Skermanella rosea: one gene and its partner. The protein of the gene in region 2 interacts with the protein of the main gene of each other region in a pairwise test. Links are inferred from orthologs where the notes say so. Each region holds a gene or a part of one and is shown on either strand. Other genes may lie near its edges. The genes, in order: recR and recO.

What was found.
Region 1: the proteins of recO (region 2) and recR interact in binary tests that used the Escherichia coli proteins (3 or more experiments, as listed by UniProt). The link is inferred for Skermanella rosea from one-to-one orthologs.

Annotation. Positions count from the first base shown.
Region 1 is NZ_CP086111.1:5,073,104-5,083,766, reverse strand. The notes cover bases 1-2,919. They hold recR (recombination mediator RecR), read right to left. Parts: upstream 1,798-2,919; coding sequence 1,204-1,797; downstream 1-1,203. Other genes in these bases: JL101_RS23705 (DNA polymerase III subunit gamma/tau), read right to left, coding at 2,327-2,919; JL101_RS23710 (YbaB/EbfC family nucleoid-associated protein), read right to left, coding at 2,000-2,323; rmuC (DNA recombination protein RmuC), read right to left, coding at 1-1,119. Outside these bases: more of JL101_RS23705, read right to left, coding at 2,920-4,216; nudC (NAD(+) diphosphatase), read left to right, coding at 4,576-5,484; JL101_RS23690 (prephenate dehydratase), read right to left, coding at 5,500-6,366; JL101_RS23685 (3-deoxy-manno-octulosonate cytidylyltransferase), read right to left, coding at 6,407-7,171; JL101_RS23680 (c-type cytochrome), read left to right, coding at 7,413-7,952; hisN (histidinol-phosphatase), read left to right, coding at 7,995-8,810; JL101_RS23670 (hypothetical protein), read left to right, coding at 8,940-9,599; JL101_RS23665 (extracellular solute-binding protein), read left to right, coding at 9,983-10,663. UniProt on the Escherichia coli protein: May play a role in DNA repair. It seems to be involved in an RecBC-independent recombinational process of DNA repair. It may act with RecF and RecO.
Region 2 is NZ_CP086111.1:1,992,165-2,002,855, reverse strand. The notes cover bases 6,092-9,038. They hold recO (DNA repair protein RecO), read right to left. Parts: upstream 7,967-9,038; coding sequence 7,217-7,966; downstream 6,092-7,216. Other genes in these bases: JL101_RS09160 (AMP-binding protein), read left to right, coding at 8,506-9,038; JL101_RS09165 (hypothetical protein), read right to left, coding at 8,017-8,289; parC (DNA topoisomerase IV subunit A), read right to left, coding at 6,092-7,213. Also shown: JL101_RS09205 (glycosyltransferase), read left to right, coding at 1-16; JL101_RS09200 (glycosyltransferase), read left to right, coding at 13-1,170; JL101_RS09195 (SDR family oxidoreductase), read right to left, coding at 1,179-2,144; JL101_RS09190 (branched-chain amino acid ABC transporter substrate-binding protein), read right to left, coding at 2,283-3,389; JL101_RS09185 (PRC-barrel domain-containing protein), read right to left, coding at 3,440-4,000; JL101_RS09180 (PRC-barrel domain-containing protein), read right to left, coding at 4,028-4,885; more of parC, read right to left, coding at 4,997-6,091; more of JL101_RS09160, read left to right, coding at 9,039-10,218; peptide-methionine (S)-S-oxide reductase MsrA, read left to right, coding at 10,316-10,691. UniProt on the Escherichia coli protein: Involved in DNA repair and RecF pathway recombination.

The DNA of each region.
Region 1 (10,663 bases), 3.1 Mb from region 2 along the record:
CAGGTGCTCCTGCCGCCAGCCGTAGGCGACGGCGCGCAGCAACGCTATCAGCGTGGTCGGCGTCGCCAGGATCACGCCGTTGTCGATGCCTGCCTCGATCAGGCCGGGGTCATGCTCCAGGGCGGCGCTGAAGAAGTTCTCGCCGGGAAGGAACAGCACGACGAACTCCGGCGAGGCGGCGAACTGGTCCCAGTAGGCCTTGCCGCCCAGCTGCTTCATGTGCTCCCGCACGTGGCGGGCATGGCGGACCAGGGCGTCGCGCCGGCCGGCGTCCTCGGACGAGCCGGTCGCGTCGAGATAGGCTTCGACCGGGGCCTTGGCGTCCACCACGATGGTCTTGTTGCCCGGCAGCTTGACGACCATGTCGGGGCGCAGCTTGTTGCCCTGGTCGCCGGTCACCGTCTGCTGCTCGAAGAAGTCGCAATGGTCGACCATGCCGGCCATCTCGACCACCCGCTTCAGCTGGATCTCGCCCCAGCGGCCGCGCGCGACGGGGGAGCGCAGCGCCCGGACGAGGTTGGCGGTCTCACCGCGCAGTTCGCGCTGGCTGTCCAGCAGCGAGAGAACCTGCTGCTTCAGTCCTTCATAGGCGCCGATCCGCTCCTTCTCCAGCGTCTGGATCTGGCCGTCCATCTTCTCCAGCGACTGGCGCACCGGCGCTACCAGGTCGGAGATCGCCGCCTGCCGCTGCTCCAGGTCGCCGCGGGCACTCTCCTGGAAGCGCTCCAGGGTGGTGCGGGCGAGGTCGAGGAAGCTCTGGTTGTTGCTGCGTAGCGCCTCCGCCGACAAGGCCTTGAAGGCGTCGGACAGCTTCGCTTCGGCCCGCTCCAGCAGGGCTATCTTCTCGGCCGAGGCCAGCCGTTCCTGCTCCAGCCGGGTCTGGAGCTGGGCGTGGCCGGTCTGGGCGCGCCCGAGTTCACCGCGGAGCGCCGAGAGCGCCCGGTCCCGCTCCGCCAGATCGGCCCGCAGGTCGTCGTTCTGGCGCAGCGCGAAATCCGCCTCCGCCGCAAGCCGGCCGGCCTCCGCCTGGCCGATGCCGCCGCTGCGCAACAGCAGGACGATGCCGGCTCCGAAGACGAAGCCCAGGATCAGCGACAGCACGTCGAGCGCGAACGGCATCAGTTCTCCTTCCACCAGGTAACCGGATGCTACCGGATCGGGCGGGGAAAGAGAACAGGGGAAGAACGGTCCGGCCGGAGGCCGTCAGAACGGGCGCCGGGACCGGAGTGCCGCGGTCAGCGTTCCGTCGTCCAGGTAGTCAAGCTCGCCGCCCACAGGCACGCCGTGGGCCAGCCGCGATACCGTCACGTCGCAATCGGCCAGCCGGTCGGTTATGTAGTGGGCGGTCGTCTGGCCTTCGACCGTGGCGTTCATCGCCAGGATCACTTCGGTCACCTCCGGCCGGCGGGCGCGGTTGATCAGGCTGGTGACGTTGAGGTCGTCGGGGCCGATGCCTTCCAGCGCCGACAGGGTGCCGCCCAGCACATGGTAGAGGCCCTTGAAGGAGCCGGTGCGCTCCAGCGCCCACAGGTCGCCGACCTCCTCCACCACGCAGATCAGGGCGCCGTCCCGCCTTGGATCGGCGCAGACGGAGCAGGGGTCGCGGGTGTCGAGGTTGCCGCACACCGAGCATGTCTTGATGGCGTCGGCCGCCTCGTGCATGGCATCGGCCAGCGGGCCCAGCAGGCTTTCGCGCCGCTTGATCAGGTGCAGCGCCGCCCGCCGCGCGGATCGCGGCCCCAGCCCGGGCAGCTTGGCCAGGAGCTGGATCAGGCGGTCGATCTCGGAACTGCTCAAATTCGCTCCCTGGCTTTGCAGGAGGATTGCGCTCTCCCGTCATAGCCGGGCTTGACCCGGCTATCTCCCGGCGGGAACGGGCTCGTCTGAACGCCCGGAGATGACCGGGTCAAGCCCGGTCATGACGAAAAGGAGGTCGTTGCCAGTGGTCCGGCCACGATGAAGAGGAAGGCCGGCGCGACCGGGGAGGCCGCCCTTCCGCTCAGAACGGCAGCTTCATGCCCGGGGGAAGCTTCATGCCGCCCATCAGCTTCTGGGTCTCCTCGGCGACGTGCTGCTCGACCTTCAGCTTGGCGTCGTTGAAGGCGGCGACGATCAGGTCCTCGATCACCTCGATGTCGTCGGGATCGACCACGGACTTGTCCAGCTTCAGCTTCTTCATCTCGCCCTTGCCGTTGAGCGTGACGTTGACCATCCCGGCGCCGGACTGGCCGGTGACTTCGACCTCGGCCAGCGCTTCCTGCATCTGCTGCATGCGGGTCTGCATTTCCTGGGCCTGCTTCATCATTTGGCCGAGATTCTTCATGGCTTAAAATTCTCCTATGTCGTCCAGGTCGGACGGGGCTTCCTCGTAGAAATCGGTCTCAAGGGCGTCTTCCGCAAGCGCCTCGTCGGAGGTGGGTTCAGGTTCCGCCAGATCGCGCACTTCGGATATCTCGGCACCGGGGAAGATGTCGAGCACCGCGCGCACCACCGGATGCCGGGCCGCCTCCTCCCGCGCCTGGGTCTTGGCATTGCGGTCCTGCTCGCTCAGCGTCGGCTCGCCGGGCGCGCCGGAGATCGTGACCATCCAGCGCCGGCCGGTCCATTCCGTCAGCAGCTTGCCGACCCGGCCGGAAAGCTCCGCCATGGCGCGGTCCTTCGGGCGGATTTCCAGCCGGCCCGGCTCGCACCGGACGCAGTGGACGCTGCTGTAGAGCTGGCCGTACAGCGAGCCCTCGCGCATCTCGCCGAACAGGGCTACCACCTCGCGGAAGGTCTTCGGCTCCGGCAGCGGCTCCGCCTCTCCGGCCTGTTCCGAAGGGGCCTGCTCGGGGGCGGCGTGGGCCGTCGCGGCGGTTTCGACGGCCGGCTGGGCGGAGCCGGCCTGGACCCGGGGCGGGGCGGAATGGGCAACCGCCAGGGCCGGGCCGTTCGCCCGGGCGCCGCCACCCCCGCCACTGGCCCCTGCACCCCCGTTGCCGCCCGCCGGCCCGCCCGACGCGGCGCCGCCCTGGAGCTGGCGGATGAGGTCGGCCGGGTTGGGCAGGTCGGCGGAATAGGCCAAGCGCACGAGCACCATCTCGGCCGCGTCGAAGGGCACCGGCGCGCTCTGCACCTCGCCCAGGCCCTTCAGCAGGATCTGCCAGGCCCGGGTCAGCGCGGGCATGCCCAGCTTGCCCGACAGCTCGCCGCCCCGGACCCGCTCCGTCTCCGGCGTGCCGGGGTCCGTCGCGGTCTCCGGCACCACCTTGAAGCGGGTCAGGAAATGGGTGAAATCCAGCAGGTCCTGGAGCACCACGACCGGGTCGGCGCCGCTGCGGTGCAGGTCGGACAGGATGTCCAGGGCCTCGCGCGGCTGCCCGGTCATCGCCGACTCGAACAGGTCGACCACGCGGGCGCGGTCGGCCAAGCCCAGCATGTCGCGGACCTGGACCGCGGTCAGCCGCTCGCCGCCGAGCGCTATGGCCTGGTCGAGCAGGCTCAGCCCGTCGCGCGCCGAGCCGTCGGCGGCCCGGGCGATCAGCGCCATGGCGTCCGGCTCGACCGTCACGCCTTCCGCCTCGGCGACGCGGTTGAAATGCTTCACCAGCGTCTGGCTGTCGATCCGGCGCAGGTCGAAGCGCTGGCAGCGCGACAGCACGGTGACCGGGACCTTGCGGATCTCGGTCGTGGCGAAGATGAACTTCACATGCTCTGGCGGCTCCTCCAGCGTCTTCAACAGGGCGTTGAAGGCGTTCTTGGTGAGCATGTGGACTTCGTCGATGATGTAGACCTTGTAGCGCGCCGACACCGGGCCGTAGCGAACGCCGTCGATGATCTCGCGGATGTCGTCCACGCCGGTCCGGCTGGCGGCGTCCATCTCCATCACGTCCACGTGCCGGTCGGCGGTGATGCTGCGGCAGTTGTCGCAGACGCCGCAGGGCGTGATGGTCGGCCCGCCGGTCCCGTCGGGGCCGGTGCAGTTCAGCGCGCGGGCGATGATCCGGGCGGTCGTGGTCTTGCCCACCCCGCGCACGCCGGTCAGCATGAAGGCATGGGCCAGGCGGCCCGAGCGGATGGCGTTGGTCAGCGTGCGGACCAGCGCCTCCTGGCCCACCAGTTCGGAGAAGTCGCGCGGACGGTATTTGCGCGCCAGGACCCGATAGGCCTTGCCGCCGGCTTCGGACGCGCCGTCGGCCGGCGCGGAGGTCAGGGGAGGGAGGATCTGGTCGGTCAACACGATACTCTGGCGTCGGGCAACGGCGTTGCGGCCAGTCTAATCCCCGACGGCGGCTTGTCGAAGCGGAAAGACGAACCGGCGCGGAGTGTCGGATGATGCGGGGGAAATAAATGGGGTGGGAGGCTGGACGAACGACCCGAGCCGAAACTCGTTACGGCTGCTTCCTTCCGGACCTGACCGGGTTGGCGAGGGACTCGTCCGCCGCCAACCTCCCGACGCCTATATGGCGCGCGGCGGCGCGCGGAGCAAGGGGAAACGCGCCGCCGCGCGCGCAGGGCACCGATCCGGGATGAACTCCCTTCCCGAAACGGGTCCGGTGTGCCACCTATAGGCCCATGCCAAACAAGCCTAGGCCCATGCCAAACAAGCCAAATTTCTACGCCGGCGGCGTGCTCGACAGGGTATCGGCGCAGCGCAAGGACCAGGACTGGATCGACGCCCTGTTCGCGGCGGCCGAGACCAGGATCGTGCCGATCTGGCGCGCCCAGAATTTCGTGGCCGAGGGGGCCGACCTGCCGCGGGCGGGGCTGCTTTCCCTGGCCGACCTGCCCGAAGGGGCGGAGACCATGCTGCTGGGACTGCTCGACGGTACGGCCTATTTCGCCGCCGACCTGTCCCACATCGAGGACCCGGCCGCCCATCCCAATCTTGCCGGCCGGGGCAGCTTCGCCGACCTGCGAAGCTTCGGCCCGCTGATGGCGCCGGAGGAAGGCAACATCCTGGCCTATGCCCGCGGCCTGACCTGGTGGCACGCCCGGCACCGTTTCTGCGGAGTCTGCGGCCATCCCACGGTCAGCGCCGATGCCGGCCATGTCCGCCGCTGCACCAATCCCGACTGCGCCACGCCGCACTTCCCGCGGACCGATCCCGCGGTGATCATGCTGGTCCATGACGGCGACCGCTGCCTGCTGGGCCGCCAGTCGCGCTTTCCGCCGGGGATGTATTCGACGCTGGCCGGGTTCGTCGAGCCGGGCGAGAGCCTGGAGGAGGCGGTCGCCCGCGAGGTGCTGGAGGAGACCGGCATCCGGGTGGGCGAGGTGACCTACCACTCGTCCCAGCCCTGGCCGTTCCCCTCGTCGCTGATGCTGGGCTTCCATGCCGAGGCGGTGAGCCGGGACATCAGCATCGACCAGGACGAGCTGGAGGACGCCGGCTGGTTCACCCGCGACGAGATCCTGACCACCTGGGGCGAGGGCGGAACCCACCGCCTGCCGCGGCCCGACTCGATCTCGCGCCGGCTGATCGAGGGCTGGCTGCACGGCTGAGGCTGCCGGGGTCCCTCAATCGTCGCCGTGGGCCTGGCTCTGCTCGCGGCGGAAGGGATGGGCCGGATAGACGCCCAGGATCTTCACCTCCCGGGCGAAGAACTCCAGCTCCTCCAGCGCCAGGCGCAGGGGGCGCTCCTCCGGATGGCCCTCGACGTCCACGTAGAACTGGGCGGCGGTGAAGCGGCCCTCGACCATGTAGCTTTCCAGCTTGGTCATGTTGACGCCGTTGGTCGCGAAACCGCCCATCGCCTTGTAGAGCGCCGCCGGCACGCTGCGGACCCGGAACACGAAGGTCGTCACCACCGGGCCGGAATGGGGCGCCGGATGGACCGGCTCCCGCGCCATGATCAGGAAGCGCGTGGTGTTGTGCTCGGCGTCCTCGATCCCCTGCTTCAGGGACTTCAGCCCGTAGATCTCGCCGGCCAGTTCCGACGCGATGGCGCACTCCGTGACGTCGCCGCGCTGGGCGATCTCGGCCGCGGCGCCGGCGGTGTCGGCATGGGTGATCTCGCGCAGGCCCAGCGCGCGGGTCACCTTGCGGCACTGGGACAGCGCCTGGATGTGGCTGCGCACCACCTTGATGGTGTCGAGCGTGGCACCCGGCGGCGCCAGCAGGTGGTGGTTCACCCGCTGGTAGTGCTCGCCGATGATGTGCAGCCCGCCCTGGGGCAGAAGGTGGTGGTTGTCGGCGACCCGGCCGGCGACCGAGTTCTCGACCGGGATCATGCCCAGCTCCGCCTCTCCCCCATGCACCGCGGCGAAGACGTCCTCGAAGGTGGCGCAGGGCAGCGTCTTCCGGTCGGGAAAGACGTTGCGGCAGGACAGGTCGGAGTAGGCGCCGGGCGAACCCTGGAAGGCGATCAGGCTGGATCTGGACATGGGACCGGAGAAAAAACGAGAACGGGGGAGGGGACCGGGATCAGCGCTTGAGGAGCACCCGGGCCCGGGCGAGGTCGGCCGGAGTATCGACGCCGAGCGGAACCGCGTCAACGACGGCCACGTCGATCCGCATGCCTGCGGCCAAGGCGCGCAACTGCTCCAGCCGCTCCTGCTGTTCCAGGTGCGACGGTGGCAGCGACACGAACCGGGCCAGGGCCGAGCGCCGGTAGGCGTAGAGGCCGATATGGTGCAGCAGCGGCGCCTCCCCGGTGGGGGCGGTGGCGCGGGTGAAATAGAGCGCCCGGCCGCGCCGGGCGCCCGGCGCCCGCTCGACCACCGCCTTGACCACGTTGGGATTGCCGCGCTCCGTCGCGTCCTCGATCTCCACCGCCAGCGTGCCGATGTCGACCCCGGGCTCGTCCAGCAGCGCGTAGGCGGCGCGGATCGTCTCGGGCGATATCGTCGGCAGGTCGCCCTGGACGTTGACCACCGCGTCGAACCTGCCTTCCGGGTCGAAGGACTGGAGCGCCTCGAAGATCCGGTCGGAGCCGGAGGGATGGTCCGGCCGGGTCAGCACGGCCTGGCCGCCGGCCTTCGTGACCGCATCGGCGATCTCGGCCTCGGCGCAGGCGACCAGGACCGGGCCGATGGCGGCCTCGGCGGCGCGGCGCCAGACATGGACGATCATCGGCTCGCCGTGGATGTCGGCCAGCGGCTTGCCGGGCAGACGCGTGGAGGCGAGTCGCGCGGGCACGATGACGACCGGGTTGCCCGGCGCCTCGTTCCGGGATCCGGGATTTTTCACGCCGCCATCACTTTGGGCGGGATTGTTCTGAGCAGGATTGGTTGGCATGGTGGCCATCTGCGACATTTGGGTTATAGCTGTGCGTGCGACATTTCGTCCCGAGGGTCAAGCCTCAAAGCGGCTGACCCCCGCGCCCCGGGACCCTATGTTGCGGACAAGGAAACAACAAGCCGCTGCGCGTGACAGCAGCCGGCCCGGCCGCTATCTTGCGGTGATTACAAGGGAATTGGGGACTCGCGGCATGTCGAGCATGGAATTCAACAAATTGTCCGGCGCCGTCCTGTTGGGCGGCCTGATCGCGATGATGTCCGGCTTCATCGCGGATGTACTGGTCGAGCCTGAGCATCTGGAACAGAACGCCTACGTCGTGGACACCAGTGCGGTCACCACGTCGGCCCCCGCCGAGGAAGGCCCGGCCGAGCCGGAGCCGATCGCCCCGCTGCTGGCCTCCGCCGACCCGGCTGCCGGCGAGCGCGCCGCGCGGGCCTGTGCCTCCTGCCACTCTTTCGAGAAGGGCGGCGCCGCCAAGGTCGGCCCCAACCTGTGGGGAGTCGTCGGCGGACCGCACGGCCATATGGAAGGCTTCGCCTACAGCTCCGCGATCAAGGACATGCCCGGCAACTGGGACTACGAGGCGCTGAACCATTTCCTGCTGAATCCCAAGCAGTATGCCCCCGGCACCAAGATGAACTTCGCGGGCATCAAGAAGCCCGAGGACCGGGCGAACCTGATCGCCTGGCTGCGCACCCAGGCCGACGAGCCGGCGCCGCTGCCGCAGTGACCATCTGACGCTTCACTCCCGTCCGACCGGATGACCAGAGACATGACGGCTTCATACAACACCGATCAACCGGTCACCCCGTCGGGCGGAACGGTGGATCTCGCGTGCCGCCTCGCCGATGCCGCCGGCACCGTGATCCGCAGGTATTTCCGAACCCCGTTCGCGGTCGACGACAAGCCGGACAGTTCGCCGGTCACCATTGCCGACCGCGAGGCCGAGGCGGCGATCCGATCGATCCTGGCCGCGGAGCGGCCGGACGACGGGATCATCGGGGAGGAGCACGGGACGACCAACCCCGATGCCGAGTGGCTGTGGGTGATCGACCCGATCGACGGCACGAAATCCTTCATCACCGGCCGCCCGACCTTCGGCACCCTGGTGGCGCTGCTCCACCGGGGCGTCCCCGTGCTGGGCGTGATCGACCAGCCGATCGTGGGCGACCGCTGGATCGGCGTCGAGGGGCGCCCGACCACGCTGAACGGCAAGGCCGCCCGGGTGCGGGCCTGCCCGACGCTGGGCCGGGCCACCCTGAACACCACGTCGCCCGACCTGTTCGGGCAGCACGACTTTACCGCCTTCCGCCGCGTCGCGGACGAGGTCAAGCTGACCATGTACGGCGGCGACTGCTACGCCTACGGGCTGCTGGCCGCCGGATTCGTCGACCTGGTGGTCGAGGCCGGGCTGAAGCTGTACGACTTCGCGGCCCTCGTCCCCGTGGTCCAGGGGGCCGGCGGGATCATGACGGACTGGACGGGAGCGCCGCTCGGCCCGGGTTCAGACGGCCGCGTGCTGGCCGCCGGTGATATTGCCGGCCATACGGAAGCGCTGCGGCGGCTGGGCGTTATGCCGTTCGGTTGATATCCCGGCAATCTTTTCGCTTTCCCCTGCCCATCCCCTATCGCCATCTGATAAGAGTCGAGTCCGCGCGGCCACGGACCGGCTGCGCCGCTCCCTCACCCTTGCGCTTGAGACCAGGGAATGTCTGCCATGCTGATCCCGAAACCAGCCCAGTCAGCTTACGAGAACGCCGACACGGACATCCGCGAGATGCTCGACCGGATGATCGCCGAACTTCAGGCCGCCCCCTCCTGGGAACAGCGCAGCACCCAATTCCTCGAGATCATCGACGCCCTGGAACTGGCGTTCGAGGGTGACGAGGATGCGGACGACGAGTACGACGACGGGGCCGACGGGCTGGATACGGCCGCCCTGGACGAAGACGATCTCGATGACGACGATGAGTTCGACGGCGACGAGTTCGATGACGAGGACGACGAATACGTGGAGGAGCAGGCCGCGGCCGACGGAAAGGTGAACGGCTGGCACGGCGACGACGTGGTTCCGGCCGACGACGGGGATGACGATGCCGTCGTGGTCGAGGAATTCGCCGACGTGCTGCCCTTCTATGTCGGCGCCGTCCTGGAGCGGCTGGGCGAGACCAAGATCGAGCGTCCCGAGCAGGCCGCCTTCTACCTGCTGTCGTGCCACCCCGAACATACCGAAGCGGCGCAGTCCTGGCTGGAGAAGGGCGCCAACATGAAGCGGTTCCAGAAGTTCGTGGACGAAACGCCCGATTACGAGGCGATCCTGGAGATGATGGACGACCGCTACGGCGAAGAGGACGACGACGAAGACGAGGACGAATGAGCCGGTGTCCGGTCCGGGATCGCCGGGTGAGTTCAAGAGGGTTTTGCGGTGGCGATCATGCTCCATATCGTCATGACCGGACTTGATCCACGACTGTCCGACACGGTGATTGCCCCATCAGGAAAAGTATTGGCCGTAGGCAGAAATACTCCCTTCCCGTCATGGCCGGACTTGATCCGGCCATCTTATCGCGGATTCCATCGGGGCTCCGTGGCCGGAGATGCCCGGATCAAGTCCGGGCATGACGACTTACAGAAGAAAACGCGGCCTTGTAAACTTCCTCTGGCTGATCTTGCGGGCACCGTGCCGGCAGTCGCGGAACGGGTCCGGCCAGGGTGCGGGCGCAGATCGGCCGCTCCGGAAAGCCATACGGGGGAGTCACGATGAGACACCTCTTCGCCGTTCCCATGCTGCTGCTCGTCCTGGCTTCCGCCGGCCATGCCGGGGACTCCGTCACCCGGACGCATGCGCTGGCTGAGTTCAGCACGCCGAAGTACGATGCCGGCTTCGCCCGTTTCGACTATGTCGATCCCGCGGCCCCGAAGGGCGGCGCCGTCGTCATGGCGGAGCCGGGAAGCTTCGACAGCCTGAATCCGATCATCCTGCGCGGGCAGGTGCCGCGCAGCCTCGACATCGTCTCGGAGACCCTGTTCACCGGGTCCGGCGACGAGTTGGACGTGGTCTACGGCCTGCTCGCCGAGAGCGCGGAATACCCGGCGGACAAGAGCTGGGTGGTGTTCAACCTGCGCCCGGAAGCCCGGTTCCATGACGGCCATCCGGTGACGGCCGCCGACTTCGTTTTCGGCTGGAAGGCCATCGAGCAGCATGGCCGGCCCTTCCTCAAGAGCTTCCTGGAGGATATCGCGGCGGTCGAGGCGCTGGACGAGCACCGCCTGAAGGTGAGCTTCAAGGGAAGCGGCGAGATGAAGCCGCTGATCCGCGCCGCCGGCATCCTGGCGCCGGTACCCGAGCACTGGTGGACGGCGGAGGGCCGCGACATTTCGAAGACGACCCTGGAGCCGCCTCTGACCAGCGGCCCCTACCGGGTCAAGGCGGTCGATCCC
Region 2 (10,691 bases):
CACGGCATCGTCATGAGCGTCACCGCCCCCCTCGATGCCGCCCCCGCCGATGACGTCACGGTGCTGCATACCCGGATCGTGACCGGGACCGGCGGCGGGCCGGAAAAGACCATCCTCAATTCGCCCCGCTACATGCGCGGCACCGGCTACCGCGAACTGGCCTGCTACCTGCGCCCGCCCGGCGATCCGGGTTTCGAGGTGCTGCGCAGGCGGGCGTCCGCCAAGGACTGCCCGCTGATCGAGGTGGACGACGCCTCCGCCTTCAGTCCGGCGAGCCTGCGCCGCCTGGCGGCGGTCTGCCGGGAGAACGACGTCAAGGTCTGGCACGGCCACGACTACAAGACGAACCTGTTCGGCGTGCTGCTGAAACCGCTGCTCGGCTTCAAGTTGGTGACGACGGTCCACGGCTGGGTCAAGCATACCTCCAAGACGCCGCTCTATTACGCGATCGACCGCTGGACGCTGCCGCGCCACGACCAGGTGATCGTGGTGTCGTCCGACCTGTACGAGCGCTGCCGCGCCGGCGGCGTCCGGGAGGACCGGCTTCACCTGATCGAGAACGCCATCGACACGGAGGATTTCCGCCGGTCCGGCCCCGCCGCCCTGGCGCCGGAGCGCGGCCGTCTGCCACCTGGGCGCCTGCTGGTCGGCGCCGTGGGGCGGCTGTCCGCCGAGAAGGGGTTCGACCTGCTGATCCGGGCGGTCGCGGCCCTGATCGACGAGGGCCTGGACCTGGAACTGTGGATCGCCGGCGAGGGCGAGGAGAAGGCGGCGCTGGAGGGCCAGGCCGCCGCGACGGGCCACGGCGACCGGATCCGCCTGCTGGGCTTCCGGGCCGACACGGTCGGGCTGTTCGAGTGCTTCGACCTGTTCTGCCTGTCCAGCCTCCGCGAGGGCCTGCCCAACGTGGTGCTGGAGGCGATGGCGATGGAAGTCCCGGTGCTGGCGACCCGGTGCGGCGGCATCGACAGCTTCGCCCGAGACGGTGCCGACATGCTGACGGTCGAAGCCGGATCGGCCGAAGCCCTGGCCGGCGGCCTGCGTCGCCTGGCCGGGGATCCGGAGGCGCGGCACCGGCTCGCCCGGGCGGCCCGGCGGCGGATCGAGGCCGAGTTCAGTTTCCGCCGCCGCATGGACCGGATGGCCGAGGTCTACGGCCTGCTCTGGTGAGACCCGCTTCAGCGGCGCGCGGCGAACACCCCGGCGGCGATCACCCCGGCCGCGGCCAACCCCGCGAGCATCAGGGGCTGTGACCCGCTTGCCTGCTGCCGGTAGCCGCCGGAGGCGCCGGTCCCCTGGGGCACCGGCCTGAACAGCGAGCCGTGGGTATAAGGCGACGGCGCCGCCCGCCGGAAATAGCGCCGCAGGCCGCGCGCCATCACTTCCTCCGTCAGGGCCGGCGCCAGGGTATGGGCCAGCTTGGTCAGCGGAGCCAGCGCGCCGACGCTGACGCCGCGCCGGGGGCGCAGCGCCAGCCCGACCATCGCGTCGGCCACCCGCTCGGGCGAGACCAGCGGCGATCCGGGCTTCAGCTCCTTGCCCATGTAATTGCCGCCGTGCTGGTATCCCGGCGTGTCGATCACCGCGGGAAACACGTTGCAGACATGGATGTCGGGCCACTCCTCCAGCTCGAGCCGCAGGCTCTGGGTGAAGCCTTCCAATCCGAACTTGCTCGCGGCATAGGCGGCGGCGAAGGGCGGCGCGATCCACGCGCCGAACGAGATATTGGTGATCAGCGTGCCGTGGCTCTGCCCCAGGAAATAGGGCAGCACGGCATGGGTGCCGTTCATGCTGCCGAACAGGTTGGTCTCGATCACCTGGCGATGGGAGGCCATGGGCACGTCGGCGAACGGCCCGACCAAGCCGATGCCGGCATTGTTGATCCAGACGTCGATCTCGCCGAACCGCTCGACCGCCTCCTCCGCCAGCAGGCGCATGTCGTCCAGTTCGGTCACGTCGGACGGAATGGCGATCACGTCGGCGCCGTAGCTCCGGCACTCGGCGGCAACCTCGTCCAGCGCCTCGTCGCGCCGGGCGGCAAGGGCCAGGTTGGCGCCCTGCCGGGCGAAGGCGACGGCGGTCGCCCGGCCGATGCCGCTCGAAGCACCGGTGATGACGACCGTGGAATTCCGCAGGCTGCGCATGGGATGCCTTTCTGTCTTGGATAGGATTCCCATGACAACAGCGCTGGCGGCCGTCCATCCCGTGGAAGCCCTTCCAGCGGAGGGGCGACGTCCCGCCGCCCAAGTGCGCGGGACGCGCACCCTCCCCGGTGGGCAGGGCTATCGCGCCGACACCTGCCGGTACTTCCCGTCCTGCCAGGAGTACATGACGTAGGCGGGCTTGGTCAGGTCGCCCTTGTCGTCGAAATCCAGCGTCCCGATCACCGTGTCGAAGGTCCCTTCGCGGAGCGCGTCGGCGACCGCGTCCGGCTCGGGTTCGCCGGCCGCCTCGATGCCCTGGGCCAGCACCTGCAAGGCCGCGTAGCTGTACAGCGTGAAGAAGGCCGGGTCGATGTTGTCCGCGCGGAGCTGCTCGATCACGGGGGCGGCGGTCGGGTTGGCGGTCGGGTCCGGGCTGAAGGTGAACAGGGTGCCGGCCCCGCTCTCCCCGGTGATGGCCCAGAAGTCCGGGTTGGACAGGCCGTCGCCCGCGACCAGCACGGCGTCCATGCCGGCGTTGCTCATCTGGCGGACGATCTGGCCCGCTTCCGCGTGGTAGCCGCCGAAATAGACCGTGTTCACGCCTTCCGACTTCATCTTGGTGACCAGGGCGGAGAAATCGCTCTCTCCCGGATTGACCGAGCCGGTCATGACCGGCTGGATGCCTTTCTCGGCGAGCCGCTTGGCCGTGGCGTCGGCCAGCCCGCTGCCGTAGGCCTGCTTGTCGTGGATGATCGCGACCTTGGGGTTCTGGACCTGCGCCGCGATATGGTCGGCGGCCACCTGCCCCTGCTGGTCGTCGCGCCCCGCCACCCGGAAGACGTTGTCCAGGCCGCGCTCGGTCAGCACCGGCGCGGTCGCGGTCGGCGAGATCATGATGATCCCCTCCTCCGAATAGACGTCGGAGGCCGGCACCGACGGTCCGGTGCACATGTGGCCGATGACGAACTGGATTCCGTCGTTGACGATCTGGTTGGCGGCGGAAACGCCCTGCTTGGGGTCGCAGGCGTCGTCATAGACCTTGACGCTGATCTCCTCGCCGTTGATCCCGCCCTTGGCGTTGATCTCCTTCGCGGCGGCTTCGACGCCGCTGCGCATCTGCTCGCCGAACGATGCCATGGAACCCGTCACGGCGGTCACGACGCCGACCTGGATCTCCGCCTGCGCGGCTCCCGCGGTCGTGGCGAGCATCGCGAGGGCCGCGAGGGAAACGGATGTCCTGTACATCTCTGATGGCTCCTACCCGTACTTCTACGCTTTTCCTGGATTGCCGACCGTCACTGGTCGTTCTGCTCCGGACCGATGATCGTCCTGGCTTCGGCGCCGTACTCGAACTCCGGCGCGTTATCCAGTTCCTCCTCGTTCAGGGTCGCGATCAGCGCGTTGCCCTGGGGATCGACCCGGACCCGGTCCCACGGCAGCGTGACCAGCTGCTCGCCCAGCCCGAGAATTCTCGATCGGGACATGACCAGGCTGGTTATCGACGGGCTGTCGGGCTCGGTCACGAAGTCGCGCACCTCGCCGATATCCTCGCCCGCGGCATTGCGGACGTTCCAGCCGACCACGTCCTCCGGCATGCGGCCGGCGATGGTCGGGACCTCGACGACGCGGATCTGCGGCTCGCCCGTCGTCTCGACCTGCACCTCGGCGGGTGCCGATTCGATCCGGATCTGCGGGTCGGCCGGCCGGACCTCTACCGTGCCCTGGCCCTGGACGACGGCTCCGGCCGGCGCCTGCTGATCCGCCGGCTGCGGCGGCGGTGCCGCCTGGTCCTGGGCGAGGGCCGGTGCGGCCAGGCAGAGCGCCAGGGCCGGCGCCAGGAGAAGGTGTCTCTTCATGGGGTTTGCTCCTGTTGGCGGCGCGGGTCAGCGGGCGGGGCCGACGACGGCGTTGGCGCCTTCGGCATAGTCGTGGTCGGGCGCGGCTTCGAGTTGCTGCCGGTCCATCGGCAGGGTGACCGGCCCGTCCTGCGGTTCGGCGTTCATCTGCCCCCACGGCACCGCGACCTCCTTGGGCGCGCCGAGATAGCCACCCACATCGATGATCGCGGTCTCCACGGTTCCGGCCGGCCCGAGCAGGAGATCCCGGATCTGGCCGACCGGCTCGCCCTGGGCATTGACCACGGGGCGGCCGATCATCCGCTCCGGTGCCACGCCCGCCACGGGACCGTCGGCCGGCGCCGCTTCGGGTGCCGGCTCGGGTGCCGGCGCGGGCGGAACGGCCGGCGCGGGAGCCGGGACCGGCACGACCGGCTGGACGTCGATCCGAGGCTCCGGCTGCTCGATGACCACCTGCGGCTGGGCCTGCTGCACGTCGATCCGGGGCTGCGCCTGCTGCACCGTCACCCGGGGCTCCGGCTGCTCGACCTGGATCTCGGGATCCGATTGCTCGATGATCACCTCGGGCTCGCGCTGCCGGACGATCACCTGAGGCTGGAATTGGCGGACCGTGATCTCGGGCGGCGGCTGGCGCACGATGATCCGGGGCGGCGCCTGCCGGACGATGATCTGCGGCGCCTGCTGCTCGATTATGATCTCCGGCGGCTGCTGTTCCACCGTCACCTCCGGCGGCGGCTGCTGGACGTCCACCGAGGCCGGGGGCTGCTGGACGTTGATCTCCGGCCCTGGCGGCGCCGTCACGGGGGCGGGCTGTTGCGCACCCGCTGCCGGGACCCAGGACCAGGTGGCCAGCGCGGCGGTCGTCATCATCAGGCTTCTGCGCATCCCACTCTCCGACAGTCGTCTCGTGCCCCGGCATCCATGATGCCGGGCCTTCGTGCGACGAAGAACGAAACGACGGTCGGAGTGTTCCTCGGCGGGACAGCTTTATCGGGATCAGGCGAAGCGGTTGTTCTTTGGGAACCCGTTGGGCGGCAGTCGCCCGGAGGTGCCCCGGTTGCCCTTCCAGGGGGTCATGTCGGCCTCCAGCCGGGTGCGTTCCCCGCTCTTCCACGACAGCCCATCCGAGAATTTGAAGGTCGTCAAGTCGGCGAGGCTGCCGTCGGTGTATTTCTGGATCATGACGCCGCGGCCCCGCGCCATCACCGGCACCTCCTCCAGCGGGAAGACCAGTAGCTTGCGGTTGTTGCCGATCGCCGCGACCGTGTCGCCCTCCGCCGGGATGCAGAATCTGGCCTCGACGCCGTCGCCGAGCGTCATGACCTGCTTGCCGCCGCGGGTCTGGGCGATCACCTCGTCCTCCTCCACCTGGAAGCCCCGGCCGTTGGAGGCCGCGACCAGCAGCCGGCGTCCCGGCCGGTGCTTGAACAGGGTGACCAGGTCGGCGTCGTTGGCGAGGTCGATCATCAGCCTCAGCGGCTCGCCGAAACCCCGGCCGCGCGGCAGCTTGTCCACCCCCAGCGTATAGAACCGGCCGTTGGTGCCGAGCACGATCAGCTTGTCCGTGGTCTCCACCCGGAGCACGAAGCGCTCCCGGTCGCCGTCCTTGTACTTGATGTCGGACGTATCGGCCTGATGGCCCTTCACCGTGCGGATCCAGCCCTTCTCGGAGCAGAAGACGGTGACCGGCTCGCGCTCGACCATCGCCTCCAGCGGGATGATCACGGCGGAGGGGGCGTCGGCCACCACCGTCCGGCGGGCGCCCAGCTTGGTCGCCTTGCCGAACCGCTTGCGCGTCTCCGCGATCTGCTTGGCGATCGCCTTCCAGCGCCGGGGCTCGTTCTCCAGCAGGTCCAGCAGGTCGGCGCGCTCGGCCGACAGGCTGTCGTGCTCCTTGCGGATCTCGAACTCCTCCAACTTGCGCAGCGAGCGCAGCCGCATGTTCAGGATCGCCTCCGCCTGCACCTCCGTCAGCGAGAAGGTCTTCATCAGCGAGCGCTTGGGCTCGTCCTCCTCGCGGATGATCCGGATCACCTCGTCCAGGTTCAGGTAGGCGATCAGGTAGCCGCCCAGCACTTCCAGCCGGTGGTCGATCTTGCCCAGCCGGTGGCGCGAGCGCCGCTCCAGCACCTCGATCCGGTGCGCCAGGAAGGCTTGCAGGACCTCGCGCAGGTTCATGACGCGCGGGACGTTGTCCTTGTCCAGCACGTTCATGTTCAGGCCGAACCGGGTTTCCAGGTCGGTGGTCTTGAACAGCGATTCCATCAGCACGTCGGGATCGACGTTGCGGTTCTTCGGCACCAGGACGAGGCGGATGTCCTCCGCCGATTCGTCGCGCACGTCGTCGAGCAGGAACAGCTTCCGCGCCGCCAGCAGTTCGGCGATCTTCTCGATCAGCCGGCTCTTCTGGACCTGGTAGGGGATCTCGGTGACGACGATCTGCCAGGTGCCCTGCCCCAGCTTTTCGACCTCCCACCTGGCGCGCACCCGGAAGCTGCCGCGCCCGGTGCGGTAGGCCTCGGCGATGGCGGCCTGCGACTCGACCAGGATGCCGCCGGTCGGGAAATCGGGACCGGGGACGAACCGGATCAGGTCCTCGACCGTGGCGTCGGGCTTCTTGATCAGATGGCTCAGGGCGTCGCACAGCTCTTCTGCGTTGTGCGGCGGGATCGAGGTCGCCATGCCGACCGCGATGCCTTGCGAGCCGTTGGCCAGCAGGTTCGGGAAGGCGGCGGGCAGCACGATCGGCTCCTCGCCCTCGCCGTCGTAGGTGCCGCGGAAATCGACGGTATCCTCGTCGATCCCTTCGAGCAGGGCGCGGGCCACGTCGGTCAGGCGGGCCTCGGTGTACCGCATGGCGGCGGCGTTGTCGCCGTCGATGTTGCCGAAATTGCCCTGCCCGTCGATCAGCGGATAGCGGACCGCGAAGTCCTGCGCCAGCCGGACCAGCGCGTCATAGACCGCGGTGTCGCCGTGCGGGTGGAACTTACCGATCACGTCGCCGACGACGCGAGCGCATTTCTTGGGCGGGGTGTCCGGGTCCAGCTTCAGCTGGCTCATGGCGTAGAGCAGCCGACGGTGGACCGGCTTCAGCCCGTCGCGCACGTCAGGCAGCGAGCGCGCCATGATGGTGGACAGCGCGTAGGAGAGGTACCGCTCGCCGAGCGCCTCGGAGAGCGGCTTGTCGTGGATGTCGAGTGCAGGGTCGGTCATGTCTTATCTACTACCAGGAAGGGTAGCCATTTTGCGATAGCGTTCTATGAAGCGGGTCCGGGCCGCGGGCAAGGCCGCGACCGCCTGGGAGGAGGCATGAGCGAGCGCGTCGCGTTCCAGGAAATGCCCCGTCAGCTCGAGGCCGGCAAGCACTTCCGCCTCACTCCAGCCGGGCTGCCCGGCCAGGAAGCCCGGCAGGGGAAGCAGCCTGTCGCGGTAGGGCTCGCCGGCCGAGAGGGACACCGCCCGGCCGGTGCGCGGGCTGACATAGGCCAGCGCGTCGTTGCTTCCGGTGGCGGCGCAGGACGCCAGGTCGAGGCCGAAGCCCAGTTCCTGGAGAAGCCCCAGTTCCCACCGGACATAGGCCGGCGCCCACAGCGGGCTCTCGAACGCCTCCAGCAGGGCCGCCAGCCCGTGGAACACCGGCTCGTGCGGCTCCCGGTCGGGCAGGACGACCTCCGTCACGGTGCAGGCCGACACCAGCGCCGCCAGGCGCAGCGGGTCGTCCAGCATGCCGGCGGCGTTGTTGTGGATCGGCTCGATCGTGAAGGTCCCGAGATGGTCGGCCAGCCGGGCCCGCCAGCGGGCGCTGACCCGGTTGCCGGGCTGCAGGTTGCCGCGCTGCCTGGACGAACGGCCGCCCTGCACCAGGCCGGAATGCCGGCCATGGGTGCGGGTCAGCAGGGTGGCCACCACCGCCGCCTCGCCGTGCGGCCGGGCGGACAGCACGATCGCCTCGTCAGTCCATTCCATGGGGATGTTCTAGCAAAGTTCTCATCGGAATGCCTCAACGATCATGATTCTCAGTCGGGGAAAACAACCAAATGCCGGACATCTGTGATATCGTCACGGAACAAAATCCGCCAGCTGCCGTTAACCATAATGTTAACCGGATAATAACCACGGTCGTTCAGGGTGGAGGTCATCAGCCAAGCTCGTGAAACCTCCAAGATGGTGCTGTCATGTGGAACAGCTTTTCCAAGGACTGGGCGCGTTGGTCGCCCGCAGAACGCTTCGTAGCCCGCATGGTATTCCTTGCCGTGACGGTCGGTGCCGCGAGCCAGGCGGTCATCCACGTCATCTGATTTATATGGTGTGAGGACCGTGTCCTTTCATCTCGACGTTTGACTTTCGCCGCCAAATCAAACGTTGTTCGAATCCCGGCGCCTTCGTTTGCGCCATTTTACCCTCCGCCCGGATCGTTGTAGTCATCTGCCCGCGCGCCGAAGTGCGCCGGAGAAGGACCAAGACGAAGAAGGCACCGTGGCCGACGGTGCCGCGCGGAGGAAACGATGGCCGAACCCACCCAGACACCCCTGCTGACCCGCAGCTACGTCCACGGCGCGTCGCCTACGCCGCTGATCGGCGATACCATCGGCGTCCACCTGGACCGCATGGCGGCGCTGTCGCCGGAGGCCGACGCCCTGGTGGTCCGGCATCAGGGCGTCCGGCTGACCTACGCCCAGTTCAAGGCGGAGACCGACCGACTGGCCGCCGGGCTGATCGCGCTGGGGCTGAAGCCGGGTGACCGCATCGGGATCTGGTCGCAGAACAATTCGGAATGGGTGCTGACCCAGTTCGCCACGGCCAAGGCCGGGCTGGTGCTGGTCAACATCAACCCGGCCTACCGCACCCACGAGCTGGAATACGCGCTGAACAAGGTCGGCTGCAAGGCGCTGATCCTGGCCGATTCCTTCAAGAGCAGCGACTATCTCGGGATGCTGCGGCAGGTCGCCCCCGAACTCGACCGCTGCGCGCCCGGGCACCTGGAGTCGCACAAGCTGCCGGCCCTGCGGACGGTGATCCGGCTGGGGGCCGAGATCAGCGCCGGCATGTTCAACTTCGCCGATATCGCAGCGGGCGCCCGCGACGAGCATTTCGCGGAACTGGACCGGCTGCGCGACGCGCTCCAGTTCGACGAGGCTATCAACATCCAGTTCACCAGCGGCACCACGGGCAATCCCAAGGGCGCCACGCTGACCCACCACAATATCCTGAACAACGGCTTCTTCATCGGCGAGGCGATGCGCCTGACCGAGCGGGACCGGCTGTGCATCCCCGTGCCGTTCTACCACTGCTTCGGCATGGTGCTGGGCAACCTCGCCTGCGTCACCCACCGCGCCTGCATGGTGATCCCGGGGGAGGGGTTCGACGCCGAGGCCGTCCTCGCCACGGTCCAGGAGGAGCGCTGCACCGGCCTGCACGGCGTGCCGACCATGTTCATCTCCATCCTCAACCACCCCCGGTTCGGGGAATTCGACCTGACCACGCTGCGCACCGGCATCATGGCGGGCTCGCCCTGCCCGACCGAGGTGATGAAGCGGGTCGCCGGCGAGATGAACATGGGCGAGATCACCATCGCCTACGGCATGACGGAGACCAGCCCGGTCAGCTTCCAGAGCTCGGTGGACGACCCGCTGGAGCGGCGCGTCTCGACCGTCGGCCGCATCCAGCCGCACCTGGAGGTCAAGATCGTCGATGCCGAGGGCCGGATCGTCCCGGTCGGCACGCCCGGCGAACTGCTGACCCGCGGCTATTCCGTGATGCAGGGCTATTGGGGCGACGAGGAGCGCACCCGCGAGGCGATCGACGCCGGCCGCTGGATGCATACCGGCGACCTCGCCACCATCGACGCGGAGGGCTATTGCAACATCGTCGGCCGGATCAAGGACATGGTGATCCGCGGCGGCGAGAACATCTACCCGCGCGAGGTCGAGGAATTCCTCTACACTCATCCGCGGATCAAGGACGTCCAGGTCTTCGGCGTCCCCGACGAGCGGTTCGGCGAGCAGCTCTGCGCCTGGATCCATGTCCAGGACGGCGAGACGCTGACCGAGGAGGAGGTGCTGGAGTTCTGCCGGGGCAGCATCGCCCACTACAAGGTGCCGCGCTACATCCGCTTCGTGGACGGCTTCCCCATGACCGTGACCGGCAAGATCCAGAAATTCATCATGCGGCAGAAGATGGCCGAGGAGCTGAAGCTGGAGCCGGCGAAGACCGCCTGAGCCGCGCTCTCGCCAATGTGATGGGCCTGCGGGTGTTCGGCGGCGCCCGGAGGCACCACATGGCGGGAGTACCGACGACTCAAGAGGATGAAGCGTGATGGCCGCAGATCGGCAATTGGCACAGGCGACTTTCGGCGGCGGCTGCTTCTGGTGCACCGAAGCGGTCTTCCAGCAACTGCGCGGCGTGGAGAAGGTCCAGTCCGGCTATGCCGGCGGGCATGTGGAGAACCCCACCTACGAGCAGGTCTGCACCGCCCGGACCGGGCATGCCGAGGTGGTCCAGATCACCTACGACCCGGAGGTGATCTCCTACCGTGACCTGCTGGAAGTGTTCTTCACCACCCACGATCCGACGACGTTGAACCGCCAGGGCAACGATGTCGGCCCGCAGTACCGCTCGGTGGTCTTCTACCACGACGCGGAGCAGGAACAGACCGCGCGCGAGGTGATCAAGTCCTTCGGCGAGCGGCGGA